2 regions of the Arthrobacter sp. AK01 genome follow, and region 1 is predicted to be linked to the other one. Evidence: riboswitches for the same ligand, from Rfam matches in the RefSeq annotation. Region 1 holds a riboswitch; the other holds the start of a gene.
The links. Region 1 has a riboswitch for cyclic di-AMP ahead of LN996_RS19975 (hypothetical protein). Riboswitches for the same ligand answer to the same signal wherever they lie in the genome.
Positions count from the first base shown of each region.

Region 1 (7,555 bases):
TCGTGTCCTCGCCGCGATGGACAAGCGCTCCGAATCAACAGGCGAGACACGCACACGCCTGCTGCTGGCCAAACTCGGAATTCCTGCCGCCGGGCTTCAGCTTGACGTGGCGACGCCCATTGGCAGGTTCAGGGGAGATTTCGGCTGGTCGGAACAGAAGGTCATCCTTGAGTTCGACGGCCGCGCCAAATATTTTGAGTTCGCGCCCACGGACGAGGTCATTTTCGAGGAACGTCGCAGGGAGAAGGCGCTCGAAGCAATGGGGTGGCAGATTGTCCGCATTGAGTGGGATCACCTCAGCCGTCCGTGGGAAGTTGAGCAGCGGCTCAAGCTTGCGCTGGGCAGGCGGCGGGGGATCGGACGCTAACACGTGGAAAGCCCCGGTTTTTTGGGGGGGGGGGGGGGCGGGGCCACGGGGGCCGCCGGCGCCCACGCCCCCCCCCCGCGGAATATATGGGGGGGCGCCGCCGGGGGGGGGGGGGGGGGGGGGGGCGGGCCCCCCACATCTCCCTACCCCCCGTGGCCGCGTCCCGGCCCCAAACCCCCAACCCGGGGCCCAACGACGTCCAATCGCCGCCGCGAAGCTAAAAGCTAGGCGGAAACCAGGCCGTGCCAGTCGTTGACGAGGGGCAGGTTGTGAGCCTCGGAAACGGAGTGGTGTGCCACGTGGCCTGCGGCGATGTTGAGGCCGGCGGCCAGGGCGGGGTCGCGGTCGAATGCGGCCTTGACGCCCAGGTTGGCCAGTGCCACGGCGTAGCGCAGGGTGACGTTGGTCAGTGCGTACGTGGAGGTGTTCGGAACGGCGCCAGGCATGTTGGCAACGCAGTAGAAGATCGAGTTGTGGACCTTGTACGTCGGTTCCTGGTGGGTGGTGGGGTGCGTGTCCTCGAAGCAGCCGCCCTGGTCCACAGCGATGTCCACCAGGACCGAGCCCGGCTTCATGCGGGAGACGAGCTCGTTGGTGACCAGCTTGGGAGCCTTGGCACCCGGGATCAGGACGGAGCCGATCACGAGATCTGCGTCGATAACTGACTTCTCGATCTCGTAGGCGTTGGAGGCAACGGTCTTCAGCCGGCCCTGGTAGAGGGCGTCGAGTTCGCGCAGCCGATTGATGTTGATGTCCATGATGGTGACATCAGCACCGAGGCCCAGCGCCATGGCAGCGGCGTTGGTTCCCGCAACGCCGGCACCGAGGACAACGACCTTGGCCGGGCGGACGCCCGGTACGCCGCCCAGGAGGACGCCCTTGCCGCCAGCCGGGGCCATGAGGGAAGAAGCGCCGACTACGACCGAGAGGCGGCCTGCGACCTCGGACATCGGGGCGAGCAATGGAAGGGTGCGGCCTTCCTGAACGGTTTCGTAAGCGATGGCCGTGACGCCGGAGTTGATGAGCTCGGCAGTGAGCTCGGGCTCTGCGGCCAGGTGCAGGTAGGTGAAAAGGATGAGGCCCTTGCGGAAGCGGTGGTACTCCGCGGCGATGGGCTCCTTGACCTTCATGACCATGTCCGCACGGCCCCAGACATCATCAGCTTCGTTGACGATTTCAGCGCCGGCGATCGAGTATTCCTCGTCGGTGATGCCCGAGCCGAGGCCTGCGCCGCGTTCAACCAGAACGGTGTGTCCGTGGGTGCGGAATTCGTGGACACCTGCAGCCGTGATGGCTACGCGGAATTCGTTGTTCTTGATTTCTTTGGGGACGCCGATGATCATCTGTGGGCTCCATCGTTAGCGGCCTCTTCGGCCGAAAATGTGTTGCGGGCTGTGATTCAAGAATAAATCCGGCTGTGAGGCAGGCGACATGGATTCCAGCGCCCGCTTCTGCCGAAACCCCGGAAAATCAAGGGTCTTCTCTTTGTGGGCTCGACATTTGTCGAGCACTGGAGCGTCAGGTGTCGCCTGCTGTTGGTACGCTTTGAAGGATGCAGCAGGACGTGGAACAGATCGTAGAACGCGTGGCGTTGAAGCTGGGCCGAGGCCTCTCCCTCGAAGACCTCGACGGCGTCCTCCTTGCCTACAGTTCCAACCAGTCCCACGCCGACCGCGTCCGCGTGAACTTCCTCCTCAGCAAGCGCGTCCCCAGCGATGTCAGCCTCTGGCAGCTGTCCCACGGCATCGCCACGGCGGTGCGTCCCGTCGTGGTTCCCGCCAACGAGGAGCTCGGCATGTTGGGCCGGGTTTGCGTCCCCCTCCTTGTGCGGGGTTTCCGTGTGGGCTACTTATGGGTCCAGCTCGACGTTGAAGAGCAAAGCGCGACGGCGATACTCGCCGAATTGCCCGGCGTGCGCGACGAATTGGACCTGCTGGCGGGTTTGCTCCTTGATTCCAACACCGCTGAATCAGAGTTCAGGCGCAGGCGTGAGCAGGAGTTCCTCTCGGCATGCAGCGGGGAATCGAACGCGGTGGCAGCGGTGGCTGGGTGGAAGGAAATCCAAGGCCGGGGTCCGTGGCAACTGGTGACCATCCTGGACGCGGACGGTGTGCGGTCCGACGTCGACCCCATTGCCGCGACCCTGACCCACCGCTCGGCCGCGCTGCAGTCCACAATCGGTGTCAACGCCGCGCTGTTCAGTGCAGGAACCGAGACGCATTCTGTGGTCTTGTTCCGCGAGTCGGGTGGCCGGGCGGACCACGCCCAGGTGCTGGTCCATTATCAATTGGAGCTCGCCAAGCGGGCCGGTAGGACGGTGGATCGGGTGATCCTGGGCATCAGCGAGCCGTTCCACGTCATCCGGCAGCTCGCCGGCGCCTACCGGCAGTCGAAGGTTGCGGCGCAGGCGGCCGCCGTCGATCAGCCACTCGGGGAGCTTGTGGACAGCCGGGCAGTGGGCGTCTACCAGCTCTTCGACCGACTGCTGGCACCAGGGGGCTGGGATGACACCGGGTCTGTGCACTTCCGGTCCTTGGAGGACCAGGACAAGAACGGCGAACTGTTGCCCGTCCTGGAGCTTCTCTATGACAGCGACGGTTCAGTTCAGGATGTGGCGGCCAAACTCCACCTCCACAGAAGCAGCATCTACAACAGGCTCGGCAGGATCCGCCAGCTCATCGGCGCTGATCCCTTGAGCGGCGCAATCCGGCTCGAGTTGCATGCTGCCTTGAAAGCGCGGCGATGGGCGGGGCGGCCTCGGATTTGAGGGTGGATGGACGAATGAGGCAGGCACCCGTCGTGGGTGCCTGCCTCATTCGCAGGGTTCGCTTTAGGACCGTTTCAACCGCTGGCAGCTCCAGCGCCCCAATCGACGACGGAAGGTGGCCGTCCGGCTGCTGCTGCAGTACCGGCTGTGCCAGCCCGCATGCGTGCTGGTGCGCGGCAGGCGGGTGCTCACTTGAGGGCTTCCTTTGCGGCGTCGAGGATCTCTTCAAGAGCCGTCCCGGAGGCCTGCGGTGTCGTAGACGCAACGGGCTTGCCGGTGGGCCGGGGCTTGGACGTCTGCGTGGACGTTTCCGTGGGAGTGGGAGTGGGAGTGGGAGTGGGAGTCGGCGTCGGAGTGACAGTCGGCGTCGTCGTGGGTGTCGGAGACGGTGTCGTGGGCGGCGTGGTGATCGTGTCCGAGGGCACGTCGCCAGGAGCCGGAGCTGGCTGAGCCGGTGCCGGGCTGGTGGTACCAGGCGCAGCGGCGATGGTCGCAGGCACAGGGGACGGGACCCACACCGGATCAGCCAGTGAAATCTTCGGGGTAGGAATCGACGACGGCGAAACGGCGGCGGGTGCCTCCGGAACCGTGGCCGGCTGACCGGCTTCCGATGTCGCCGCCGCTGATGCAGAAGGCGATGAGGCGGTGGAGTACGAAGCGCTGGGCGCGGGGGTTGCCGAGCCCGAGTTTCGATCGGTGCCGCTACCGCTGGCTTCCTGGGCTGGCGTTTCCTGGCCGAAGAAGGGCAGCTCGAGAGCCTGCCCCAAGGTTCCGGCCGTCAGGACCAGGCCGAGGGCACCTGCCACCACGGCCATGCGCTGGCTCATGTGCTTGACCGACGCAGCTTTCCGCAAAACCGTGTGGGGTTCCCGGCCAAAGGAGGAGCCACCAAAGCTGGATTTGGCGGCAGCGGCTGACGCTGCCTGCTTGCGAACATCCTTGCGGCCGGCGAGTGACGCCGACGCCGTTGCGGCCGCGGCGACCTGGGCCGGGGACTTGCCTCGCGGCGACACAGGGGCCGGAGCCGCGGATGTGGTCGCGGATTCATCGCGGGCTGCCACCACGGGGATGGCTGCCGTGGCTGGTTCCGACGAGCCTGGCTGAGGGCTTGTGGGATTAACGATCGGGATGGCCGCGGTGGGAGGCCCCGGCGTGGTGGATGCCGGAGTCTCAGCTTGAACGACCGGAATGGCTGCAGTTGCCGCCTCAACAGGCCCGGGCCGGGATGATTCCCCAGTTGCGGGCTCTGCAGGAGCGATCACAGCCTGGGTTGCCTGCTCCCGCTCGGCCGCGCGTACGGCTGCGCGGGTGGTGGGCGTTGCGACGGTGGGGTCGGCCGCGGTGGCGGCTTCCGGCGTCGTGCTTGTAGTTTCGGGCGCCGCGACGGAGTCTGCAGGCGCGCTGATGGGGGATCCGCTGGGTTGGGCCCGACGGCGTCCGGTTGGCTTGGTGCGCTCGCGCTCAGTCTGGGCGCGGCGCGGCTGATCCATGGTTGGGGACATGGTGGTTGCCTCTCAACGCCTTCGAGGTTAGCTGTCGGGTTCGGACGAGGCCGTCCGGCCGCACAAGGCGGCTTCACCCCAAGGACTTGAATCAAGTCCGGGAACTTTTGGGTCCCCCGCCTCTGCCGCGGGTCTGGCGGATCCCGGATTGCGGCAGAGCTCGGCGTCAATCCGGAAGCGGCCCAGCGGAGATAAGGGTCGCCCTACGACGGTACATGAGCCGGAAAGTAAAGTCACATTAATGTAACGGGCGGTAGGCCTCCCCCATTGAGAGGCCTCTAGCGCTTAGGCTTCGGGGCCGGCGCTGGAGCCGGGAGCTCGTGCTGGATCTTCTGGATTTGATGTGCCTGATGAGTCTCAGGGCGGAAGATCTCGTCGGCGATGCCCAGCATCCCGCCCGCCGCCGCACGCCTGACTCCGCGCTTGGACTGCCGCGAGGTCCAGTACCAGAGGCCGGCGAGGAGCGCGGGAACTCCGAGTACTGCGGCCAACACGGCCAAGATATCCATGGCACAAGACTAGCTTCGGCGTGCACCGGCAGGTAGACATTGTCTATGGACCTGCCAGTGATGCCGCCCGTCTCGCCCATGCTCGCCAAGTCCGTTCCGGCCATCCCCGATGTTGGGCACTATGAGCCCAAGTGGGACGGCTTCAGGACCATCGTCTTCAAGGATGGGAACGAGGTCATCCTGGGCAGCCGCAACGAGAAACCCATGACCAGGTACTTCCCGGAGCTGGTGGACGCGCTGCGGAAGAACCTCCCGGACAAATGCGTGATCGACGGCGAGATTGTCCTGATCCAGGGCAACAGGCTCGAATTCGAGGTGCTTCAGCAGCGGATCCATCCCGCGGACAGCCGGGTCCGGATGCTCGCTGAGAAGACCCCATCATCCATGATCGCCTTCGACATCCTGGCCCTGGGCGGTGAGGACCTGATGGGCAGGCCGTTCTCTGAGCGCCGCGCCATCCTTGAACGCGCGCTCGCCAAGGCTGAGCCTCCCGTCTACGTGACGCCCGCGGTGACGGACCTTGAGCGGGCGCAGGAGTGGTTCGTGCAGCTCGAGGGCGCAGGCTTGGACGGTGTGCTGTCCAAGCCGCTGGATGGGACCTATCAACCCAACAAGCGCGTGATGTTCAAGACCAAGCACGAGCGGACGGCGGACTGCGTGGTGGCCGGATTCCGCTGGCACAAGACGGCGAAAGTTGTGGGGTCCATGCTGTTGGGCCTTTATAACGACGCCGGACGCCTCCAGCACGTGGGGGTGGTGGCCTCATTCCCCATGGCCAAGCGGGAAAGCCTGGTGGCCGAGCTTGAGCCCTACCAGGTTGAACTCAGCGAGCACCCTTGGGGCGAGTGGGCCAGCCAGGGCGAAGGGGTCGCGGGTTCCCGGATGCCTGGTGCCCAGAGCCGGTGGAGCGGGGGCAAGGACTTCTCGTTCGTGCCGCTGCGCCCCGAACTGGTGATCGAGGTGGCCTACGACTACATGGAGGGCGACCGCTTCCGCCACACCACGCAGTTCCGGCGGTGGCGGCCGGACCGAACCCCGGAAAGCTGCACATATTCGCAGCTGGAGGAGCCGGCGGAGTACGACCTCGGTGAGATCCTGAGGCTGCCGTAGTTACTCCTCGTGCCCTTGGTCGCTGCTCATGCTGCCCTCGGCGGGCGGGGTTTCCCCTGGGGGTACTCCGCCGCCGGGCTCGAGTCCCGTGAGATTTCCGTCCAGCGGATCGGGGTTGGCGGAGGCTGCCGGGTCATTGTCTTCGTCCTGGCGCAATTCCGGATCGGCGTTCACATGGTCGTTCCGGGCCGCGGGGGTTGTTGCGGCACCGTAGGGCCCCGTAGCGCCGGTCACGCCGAAGCCCTGCTCGTCCTGGGGGTCTTTACTGGTCACGATCAGCCCTTTCGTAAGCAAACTTACTAATACGCTTGCTCCGCCAGCCTATCCGGGACGGGCTGAGCCAACAAGGGCACCTAGCCGTGGAGTGTCGTCGCAGTAACGAAGCTCCGGATGGCATCCGCCACGGCCTTCGGGCGCATGTGCTGAGCCACGTGTCCGACGCCGGGAATTTCCACCAAGCGACCCTCTGCAACCGCCCGCGACAGCCGAAGCGACCACTCAGGACCTGCCACGTTGTCGCGGCTTCCACGCAACACCAGCACCGGAACCCTGATCGAAGCCAGGCGTTTCTCCGTGGGGTACTTCATCATTACCGGCAACTCGGTGAGGTACCAACGCGGTCCGGAGCGGAAGTAGTCGGAAATGACGATCCAGTTTGACGAGGGGCTCTCACGGAGCAGCCCGTCGAGGATAAGAGCCAAGGACTGGCGCCCCACGTTCTTGTGGCGCGAATCAACCACCGGTCCCATTAACACCAGTTGCCGGGCGCATTCCGGCGCATGCAAGGCCGCTTCGATGGTGAATTGCACGCCCATGGAATGGCCCACCAGCACGTAGGAACCGATGCCATGGGACGCGAGCGCCGCTGCGATGAAGGCACCGTAATCCTCCACGGAGAGCTGCCGGTCGGGCTTGGGTGTCCCGGCAAAACCGGGGAGGTCCAGGGAATACGTGGGTGCGCCCGCGGCGAGTACGGCATGCAGCCGGGCCAAGTAGCGGTGTGAGACTCCGATGCCGTGGATCAGGATGTACGCGGGTTCGGCGCCCACCTCAGACCCCGACTCGGAGCCAGGCCCAGGCGAAGGCGTGCCCTCGGTCCAGAGGATCCGCCCCTTCAGTCCCAAAACCTCGACGTCGGCAGACAGCAGCGGTGCCGGCTTCCCCCGCGTTGTCATCAGGGCTGCCGCTGCAGGAACGCCGGAGCGCCAGGGCCGCTCAATTCGCTCTCCGCTACCGGTCGACCGGACACCGCCAGCAGCAGCGCGATCGCGGGACCTTCAACGGTGGGACCGTCACCGTA
Region 1 covers NZ_JAJOHP010000075.1:6,178-13,732, forward strand. The annotation lists gene LN996_RS19960 (DUF559 domain-containing protein) at 1-367, shown strand, start outside; gene ald (alanine dehydrogenase) at 592-1,710, opposite strand; gene LN996_RS19970 (CdaR family transcriptional regulator) at 1,920-3,134, shown strand; gene LN996_RS19975 (hypothetical protein) at 3,323-4,636, opposite strand; cyclic di-AMP (ydaO/yuaA leader) riboswitch at 4,639-4,785, opposite strand; gene LN996_RS19980 (hypothetical protein) at 4,915-5,145, opposite strand; gene LN996_RS19985 (ATP-dependent DNA ligase) at 5,191-6,255, shown strand; gene LN996_RS19990 (DUF6480 family protein) at 6,256-6,528, opposite strand; gene LN996_RS19995 (alpha/beta fold hydrolase) at 6,609-7,430, opposite strand; gene LN996_RS20000 (maleylpyruvate isomerase family mycothiol-dependent enzyme) at 7,430-7,555, opposite strand, start outside.

Region 2 (7,555 bases), on a different contig from region 1:
CAAGTTCTGCCACCGCCCGCCTGAAGTGGTCAGTCCCCGAACGCCCTGTCCCGCCGGTCGTAATGACGACGTCGGCAGGCGGTTCAGTTTCTGCGTACGGTTCGTCTGCGCTGAGTTCCTCGGGGGACGGCTCGGTGTCCTGAAGTGCGGCGAGCCACTCCCCATAACTGTCGCCCACCCTGAGTTGCTCCCCGGCGATACCGCCCAGGAGTTCCACCACGGCGCCGAGTTGCGGGCCGAAGGTGTCCCGGACCTGTCCAGGCCGCGGGATACCTTGGGCCACCACCTCCGAACCCGTCAAAAGGAACCTGACCAGTGGTTTGCCCATGACTTCCACGTGATCCAGGCCTGCCAACGCTGCCAGCGCGATGTGCGCCGGGTTGAGCACTGTCCCGGCTTTGAGCAGGACATCACCCTCGGCTGCCTCTTCTGCAGCCCTGCGGATGTGTTGGCCGTTGCGCGGCTCCCCCGGTTTGGCGGTGCCGCCCAACGCAAGGACCGGAAGGCCGTCGTCGTCCGTAGTGATGACGCCACTCTCGCTGCGCAGCACGGCCTTGGCCCCGGGAGGTATCAGCCCACCGGTAACAATGGGACTGGCTTGGTGAGGCGCAAGCCTCTGGCCCGGCTCACTGAGTATCCACGGGCCGCTACCATTGACGGCCCAGCCATCCATGGCGGAAGAAGCATAGTGGGGCATGTCCTGCACTGCCAGGGCATCCGATGCCAAGGTGCGGCCAAGGGCAGACCCCAGCGGGACCGGGCCTGGCGGGATGGGAGCAGCGCCATCGAACGCGCGCTGCCGAGCCTCATGCCACGTGTGTGCCGCGTGATGGCCCTCGTTGGGGGCCTGGGTCATTCGGCGCCAGCCCCGGACTCCGAGTACTCTTGGGCAACTTTGCGGGCCAGGTCCAAGGCAGCGTTCATGGACGCGTCGTCGCTGGCCTGGCCAATGCCGCGGGCCATGCCGGCGGCGTATCCGGCGATGAACGTGGTCAAGGGTGCGGCGGGGCGCACCACTGAATGCGCAGCAACGCCAGCCACTGCCAGGACCTCGTTAACGTCCACTTCAACGCCTTCAAGCTCAAACGCCTGCAGCAATGTGCGGCACCATTCCTCGAGCGTCTCTTCCTGGCTCTTCACGTGCGCCTCCAACTCGTAGTCAATGCCCAAGGCCGCTGCGTCCTCCCACGTGTCCACGTCATCCGTAGAGCCTGCGGGGACGGCAACGTCCAGCACATTCAGCCTAGCAAGCAGCCGGAACACTGAAGAGTTCGTTAACCCGGAACCTTGCGAAGCTACGCCTACCTCCCGTTCCATGGCTGCGGTGCTGTAGGCGCCCAGCAGCGGTTGCTTCCGGCCGTCCGCGGAGACCGCCATGGCCCCCTCCACCCCGGGCTGTGAGGCAAGTGCTTCCCACAGGAGTGCAACGCCACGGGAGGCATGCGGCATATCGCAAGCCAGGACAAGCGTCCACGGAGCGCCCATGCCGTGGTTCTTCAACGCGGCCAAGCCCGCTGCAATCGCAGCGGCCGGACCCGCGTACGCCGGTTCCTCCCGCGCCCTCAGCACATTGTCCGCTAGCAGCACACCGCCGGATCCTGAAGCATCGGGCCCTACGACTACCACGGCTGCGGCACCCCGGACTGCCTGCAGGGCATGCGAAAGGAGCGACGCGCCGTCGTACGTCAGCGACGGCTTGGGCACGCCTCCGAGGCGGGTGGCCCTGCCTCCCGCCAAAATCACGGCGTTGAACTCCATCCGCCCAGATTACCCGGACGTCCGGAGGTCAGCAGAAATCGATCAGGCAGCGGATTCCGGCAACAGGAACGGGTCCCAGTCCGGCGCAGGTTTCTCGAGTTCTTTGATCTGCCACATGGTTCCCTGGGGCACGCCGGGCTTGAAACGGAGTTTCCAACCCATTTCGGCCAGCGTGTGGTCGCTCTTGGCGTTGTTGCATTTCAAGCACGCCGCAACCAGGTTTTCCCAGGAATCCGCGCCGCCCCTGGACTTGGGGTGGACGTGGTCTATGGTGTGGGCTGTTTTCCCGCAGTAGGCGCAGTGGTGACCGTCGCGGCGAAGGACCCCGCGGCGACTCACGGCAGTAATCCTGTTGTACCGGGGACGGATGTAGCGGTTGAGGAGGATCACGGATGGTCGTCCGAGAATCTCCTGTGGCCCGACGACAGGCTCGTCGCCTTCGGCCACAACGCTAGCTTTCCCAGTGAGCACAAGGACCAGCGCCCGGCGGAATGTTATTACCGCCAGCGGTTCATATCCAGCATTCAGAACGAGTGTGCGCATGCACGTACCTCTTCACGGCCGCACCCGTCAGGGGCACGAGGGCCGGCTGCCCTCTGCTTGTACGGGCTGTGGATCGACAACATAAGGGTAAGCACTTATATGCCGTATCCACGAATCTTTCTGCCGTTTCGCCTGCGGTGTCGGCAAGAGTTCATGCGCGGTTAAAGCAGAACACCCCGCCGGCCGGAGCCTGCGGGGTGTTCATGATGATGTGGGATCAGCCGTTGACGCGGATGAAAACCGGGCCGGAGCCGACGTTGACGCTGAACAGTGCCGTGGTGGATCCGTTCCATCCACCATGGACTGCCATGCCGTTGCCAACGTAGACGGCGATGTGGGCCTGTCCAGCCAAACCACCGTTGGCGTAGTAGGCGAGGTCGCCGGGCTGCGCTTCTGCTGCACTGACCGTGCGGCCCAGGGACAGGTAACCAGCGGGCCAGTCGTGGAAGTTGATGCCAACGGCGGCCAGGGAGTTGGTCACCAACATGGTGCAGTCCTGGGTGACGCCAAGCTGTGCGTAGGCGGCAGCAGCGATTGCTGCACCAAGGCCGCTGGCAGCTGCCGGAGCCTTTGCCGCCGGAGCCGCAGTGTTGACGGCGACCGTAGCGTTGCCGGACGTTGCTGTGCTCTCCGTGGCCGCCTTGGTTTCAACCTTGGCCGGAGCCTTCTTCACTACCGGAGCCGGAGCTTCCACCGTGGTGACCACGGGGCGCTCGTAGGAGATGGCAACCGTGGAGTCCGCAGCGATGGTCGCCTGAACTACCGACTGGACGTCAAGGGTGGACGTCGAGGTGGACTCGCGGTCCACCTTGGTCTCGGCAGCGTTGGCAGCAACACTACCGGTCAGGACCAGGCCTGAAGCTGCGGCAATGACTGCTGCCTGGCGGCCAACGCCACCGGCGTTGTCGCTGACGGCCTTGGCGATGACGGCAAGCGAGCTGGTCTTGGGGGCCTCAGCGCGATGCCGTGCAACTTTGTTTGCACTGGTCATGGTTTTCTCTTTTCATATCCGCATGCAGTTGGGGTACACGCGGCTAATCGGCGCGCCAGCACTTGGGGGGCATGCTGGCGAACCTCGAACCGGATTGTTTCTAGCGGAGGGTGAAGAAGGAGGACGTGCCGGTGGAGGCAGCCGAGTGCAGGAGCGTGCCCTGGCCCGGGTTCAAAGCGCTGATCATCATGCCGTTGCCAACGTAGATGCCTACGTGGGCTCCGCCGTTCTGCATGACCAGGTCACCGGGGGCCGGAGTACTGGTGGGCTTCATGGCCGTCCAGGCGTTGACGCGCGGGATGCTGATGCCAGCCTGTGCGTAGACCCACTGGGTGAAGCCGGAGCAGTCCCATCCGTTGGGCGTTGTGCCGCCCCAAACGTACGGGTGGCCAATGCCGGTGTAGGCGATGGCAGCGAGGCCGGAGGCCGCGGCGCTGGAAGCAGCGTCCTTGGCTTCGGACGACTTGGCGGTGACAGCACCTGCTGCGTCCTGCGTGCCGTTTGCAGTGGCCCGCTGGGTGGTCTGCGAAGCGCGCTGGATCTTGGGGGCTTCCTTGGTGGCCACAACGGGGCTTTCAAAGGAAACGGTAGCTGTGGGCTCCGCGGTGACGACGGCGGTGGCAACCATCTGCTGGGTGCTGGAGGCTTCCGACTTGGAAACGTCGGTGTCAGCTGCCTGTGCCGGCAAGCCGACGCTGAGGACGAGGCCTGATGCTGCTGCCAGAACGACGGCCTGGCGGCCAACGGTACCGGCATTCGATGAAACAGCCTTGGAAAGCGTGTTCAAGGGGTTCGTACGAACCGATTCGGCGCGGTGGCGCGCAGGGGTAGTGCGTGATGACACGTAGGTAGCCTCTCCCAATGCCTGCGAGGTGAGCTGTCGGATTCGGATGGGAGTCATCCGGCCGCGCTGCTTCAAGGAAGCTTTGCGACTTAACCCCAAGGCCTTCTTTCGAAGACCAGAAGTGGTTCCCCCGCCCCTGCCAGACGATTTATGCGAACGGACCTCGAGTGGTGGCAGAGCTAGGCAATCCACTCAAGTGCACCGGCCCCCTAAAAAGCCGATGCGCTTTGTACGGTACAACAGTTGAACGCGAATGTCACATTCAGGTCACGGGGTGTGTCACGAATGCGAGAGACAACCATCAACTGGCCTTAGAGCCAGCCCATGGGGTCGACAACTTCACCATTGACCTGGACCTCAAAGTGGAGGTGGCAGCCGGTGGAAGCGCCTGTGGTGCCGCTCAGTGCGACCGTATCGCCGCGGCTGACCGTCTGGCCCACCTTGACGGTGAAGGATGACAGGTGGTTGTACGTGGTTTCGAGGCCATTCCCGTGGTCTACCACCACGCGGTTGCCTCCGCCGTACTCGTGCCATCCAGCAAAGGTGACCTTGCCGCTGGCTGCCGCATGTACGGCGGTGCCGCACTGAGCCACGAAGTCCTGGCCGCGGTGGAAGTCGCCGGCGCCGCCCGTGAGGGGGCTGACGCGGTAGCCAAACGGGGAAGCTGTGGTCAGCGTGTCCAAGGGGCTGGCCATGGTGCCCGCCGACGAGGCCCGCTGGATGCTGCCCGCGGACTGCGCACTGAGCAGTTGCTTCAGCTTTCCGTCGGGGTCGGCTGCAGTGGCAACGGCAGCGCGGCTGAAGTCGATCTTGGCGGATGCGGCTGCGGAAACCTCGGGCTGGCTGCCACCGGTGACGGCAAGGGCCGACTCGGTTTGGCCTGATTCCGAGGTGGCCATGACGGGGCTCGTGGCCGGCAGACCGACAGTCAGGGCGAGTCCGGTGGCGGCAAGCGCAACTCCGGCCTTCTGCCCGACGCCACTGGCTGCGGCAAAGTCGGCTACCTGGCGCAACGGGCTCTTACGGCGACGCACCTGGCGCTCGGTGTCGCGTGGCCGGATCTCCGATACGACGCGGGCTGGCCGCAGCTCAGCAGCGGGGCCGGACGCGCGGCGGCGGCCCCTGACGTTCTGCGTTGTCAAACTCTGTTCCTCTCTAAAAAGCCTGCGAAGTTAGCTGTCGGATTCGGGTCAGAGAGTTCAAAGACCCGGTCCGCACGAGGCGCTCACGGCACACAGGTATCCAAGGAAGGACTTGCGTCAGTGGGCACTTCTGCTGCGGACTTCACCCCAAGGCTGCTTCTTTAGACAGCCGCTTGTGGTTCCCCCGCCTCTGCCAGTGGTGGATGACACACCTGTTCCGCTGGCAGAGCTCGGCTCCGGAACAGGTAACGCTTTGGTATCAGCGCTAGTAGATAACTATAGGGGATTAAGCCCCGCAGTAATAAATTCGTTATCAACAGAAACGCACGTGGCGCGGCAGGCCCTTATCATCAATCCTGAAAAACCGCAGGTCACACGCGCGCCAAAGCCGCGAAAGTGAGATATGACACGGGTTGGGTACAGGCCAGCCCTCAGCTGACGGATACGAAGACGTGTGCCGCAACTTCCGGCGGAAGCTCCAGCGCGCCCTCGATGCCGGGAACCCGGACGGAGATGTACTCGCCGACGCGCGCCAGCGAGACTGTTGCGCCTGGACGGATTCCACCTTCGTCCAGCTGCGTGAGGAGTTCAGGTTCCACCTGGATGGGCTCCGCGAGGCGGGTTACCGCCACCCGGGAATCTGTGGCATAGCCGTCCATAGCCTGCAGGAGGTTGACGTCAATCCGGGACAAGGGCTGGCTCGCAAGGCCGCCAAGCGCTTCAAGTCCGGGGATGGGGTTGCCATACGGGGATTCGGTGGGGTGTTCCAGGAGCTCGTACAACCGGCGCTCCACCCGCTCGCTCATCACATGCTCCCACCGGCACGCTTCATCATGGACGTAGGCCCAGTCCAGGCCGATAACGTCCGCCAGGAGCCGCTCGGCAAGGCGGTGCTTGCGCATGACCTCTGTGGCACGCTTCCGTCCAACCTCGGTAAGTTCCAGGTGGCGGTCGTTGGACACAACCACCAGGCCGTCGCGCTCCATGCGTCCGATGGTCTGGGAAACCGTAGGTCCGGAGTGCCGCAGGCGCTCGGCGATGCGGGCCCGCAACGCCACGATGTTTTCTTCCTCAAGCTCCAAAATGGTCCGAAGATACATCTCAGTGGTATCGATCAGATCCGTCATCCAGCTCAGCTCTCCTCGAACGCAGTTCCTTGCGTAATCTCCACCGTACCGCGTCCCTTGCCGGTGCGGACGGTGTGCACCGCCGCCCCATGAACGCCAACCCCCAGCCTAGCTTATTTGGAATTACTCTGGATAATTCCGGTCGCATATGGTTCGTCCATATTCCACGTGGCGGACTATGACGGCCACAGGTTCCTGCCCCCGGGCCACGTCAGGCAGAATTGGGGTGTCGAAGGGGCAGTTGATGCCACCTGCCACGACCCATCTCTAGCCGATACCCATTGGAGCCACACGTGAGCGACAACAGCATCACCATTCCCGCCGATCTGCTGCCCAAGGACGGACGCTTCGGCGCAGGACCGTCCAAGGTCCGCCCGGAGCAGATCGAGGCCCTGTCTGCCGCGTCGTCCACCATCCTCGGCACGTCACACCGCCAGGCACCGGTGAAAAACCTGGTGGGGTCCGTCCGGGAAGGGCTCAGCCAGTTCTTCCGCGCACCCGAGGGCTATGAGGTTGTCCTCGGCGTTGGCGGCTCCACGGCATTCTGGGACGTCGCTGCCTTCGGACTGGTGGAGAAGAAGGCCCAGCACCTTTCCTTCGGCGAATTCGGATCGAAGTTTGCCGCCGCTACCAACAAGGCACCGTTCCTTGATGCATCGTCCATCATTAAATCCGAGCCCGGCACCCGCCCGGTGGCACAGGCCGAAACGGGCGTCGACGTCTATGCCTGGCCCCAGAACGAGACCTCCACGGGTGTAGCTGCTCCCGTAAAGCGCGTGCAGGGGGCCGACGAAGGCTCCCTCGTCCTGGTGGATGCCACCTCGGCTGCCGGCGGCCTCGACGTTGACGTTGCCGAGTCGGATGTCTACTACTTCGCCCCGCAGAAGAACTTCGCCTCCGATGGTGGACTGTGGCTGGGCCTCTTCTCCCCCGCCGCCCTGGAACGCGCCGCGCGGGTCAAGGCCAGCGGCCGCTGGATCCCGGACTTCCTGGACCTTCAGACGGCCATCGACAACTCCAAGCTGAACCAGACGTACAACACACCGTCGTTGTCCACCCTGGTGACGCTGGACGCCCAGGTGCAGTGGCTCAACAGCAACGGCGGCCTGGACTTCGCCAGCAAGCGCACTGCGGACTCGGCCAACCGCAT
Region 2 covers NZ_JAJOHP010000013.1:42,223-49,777, forward strand. The annotation lists gene LN996_RS06420 (molybdopterin molybdotransferase MoeA) at 1-856, opposite strand, end outside; gene LN996_RS06425 (NTP transferase domain-containing protein) at 853-1,758, opposite strand; gene LN996_RS06430 (HNH endonuclease) at 1,801-2,301, opposite strand; gene LN996_RS06435 (NlpC/P60 family protein) at 2,519-3,292, opposite strand; gene LN996_RS06440 (C40 family peptidase) at 3,393-4,136, opposite strand; cyclic di-AMP (ydaO/yuaA leader) riboswitch at 4,141-4,322, opposite strand; gene LN996_RS06445 (M23 family metallopeptidase) at 4,448-5,278, opposite strand; cyclic di-AMP (ydaO/yuaA leader) riboswitch at 5,283-5,524, opposite strand; gene LN996_RS06450 (metal-dependent transcriptional regulator) at 5,710-6,405, opposite strand; gene serC (phosphoserine transaminase) at 6,699-7,555, shown strand, end outside.
Region 2: linked by a shared signal. The riboswitch ahead of LN996_RS06445 (M23 family metallopeptidase) and the one ahead of LN996_RS19975 (hypothetical protein) in region 1 are both predicted to bind cyclic di-AMP.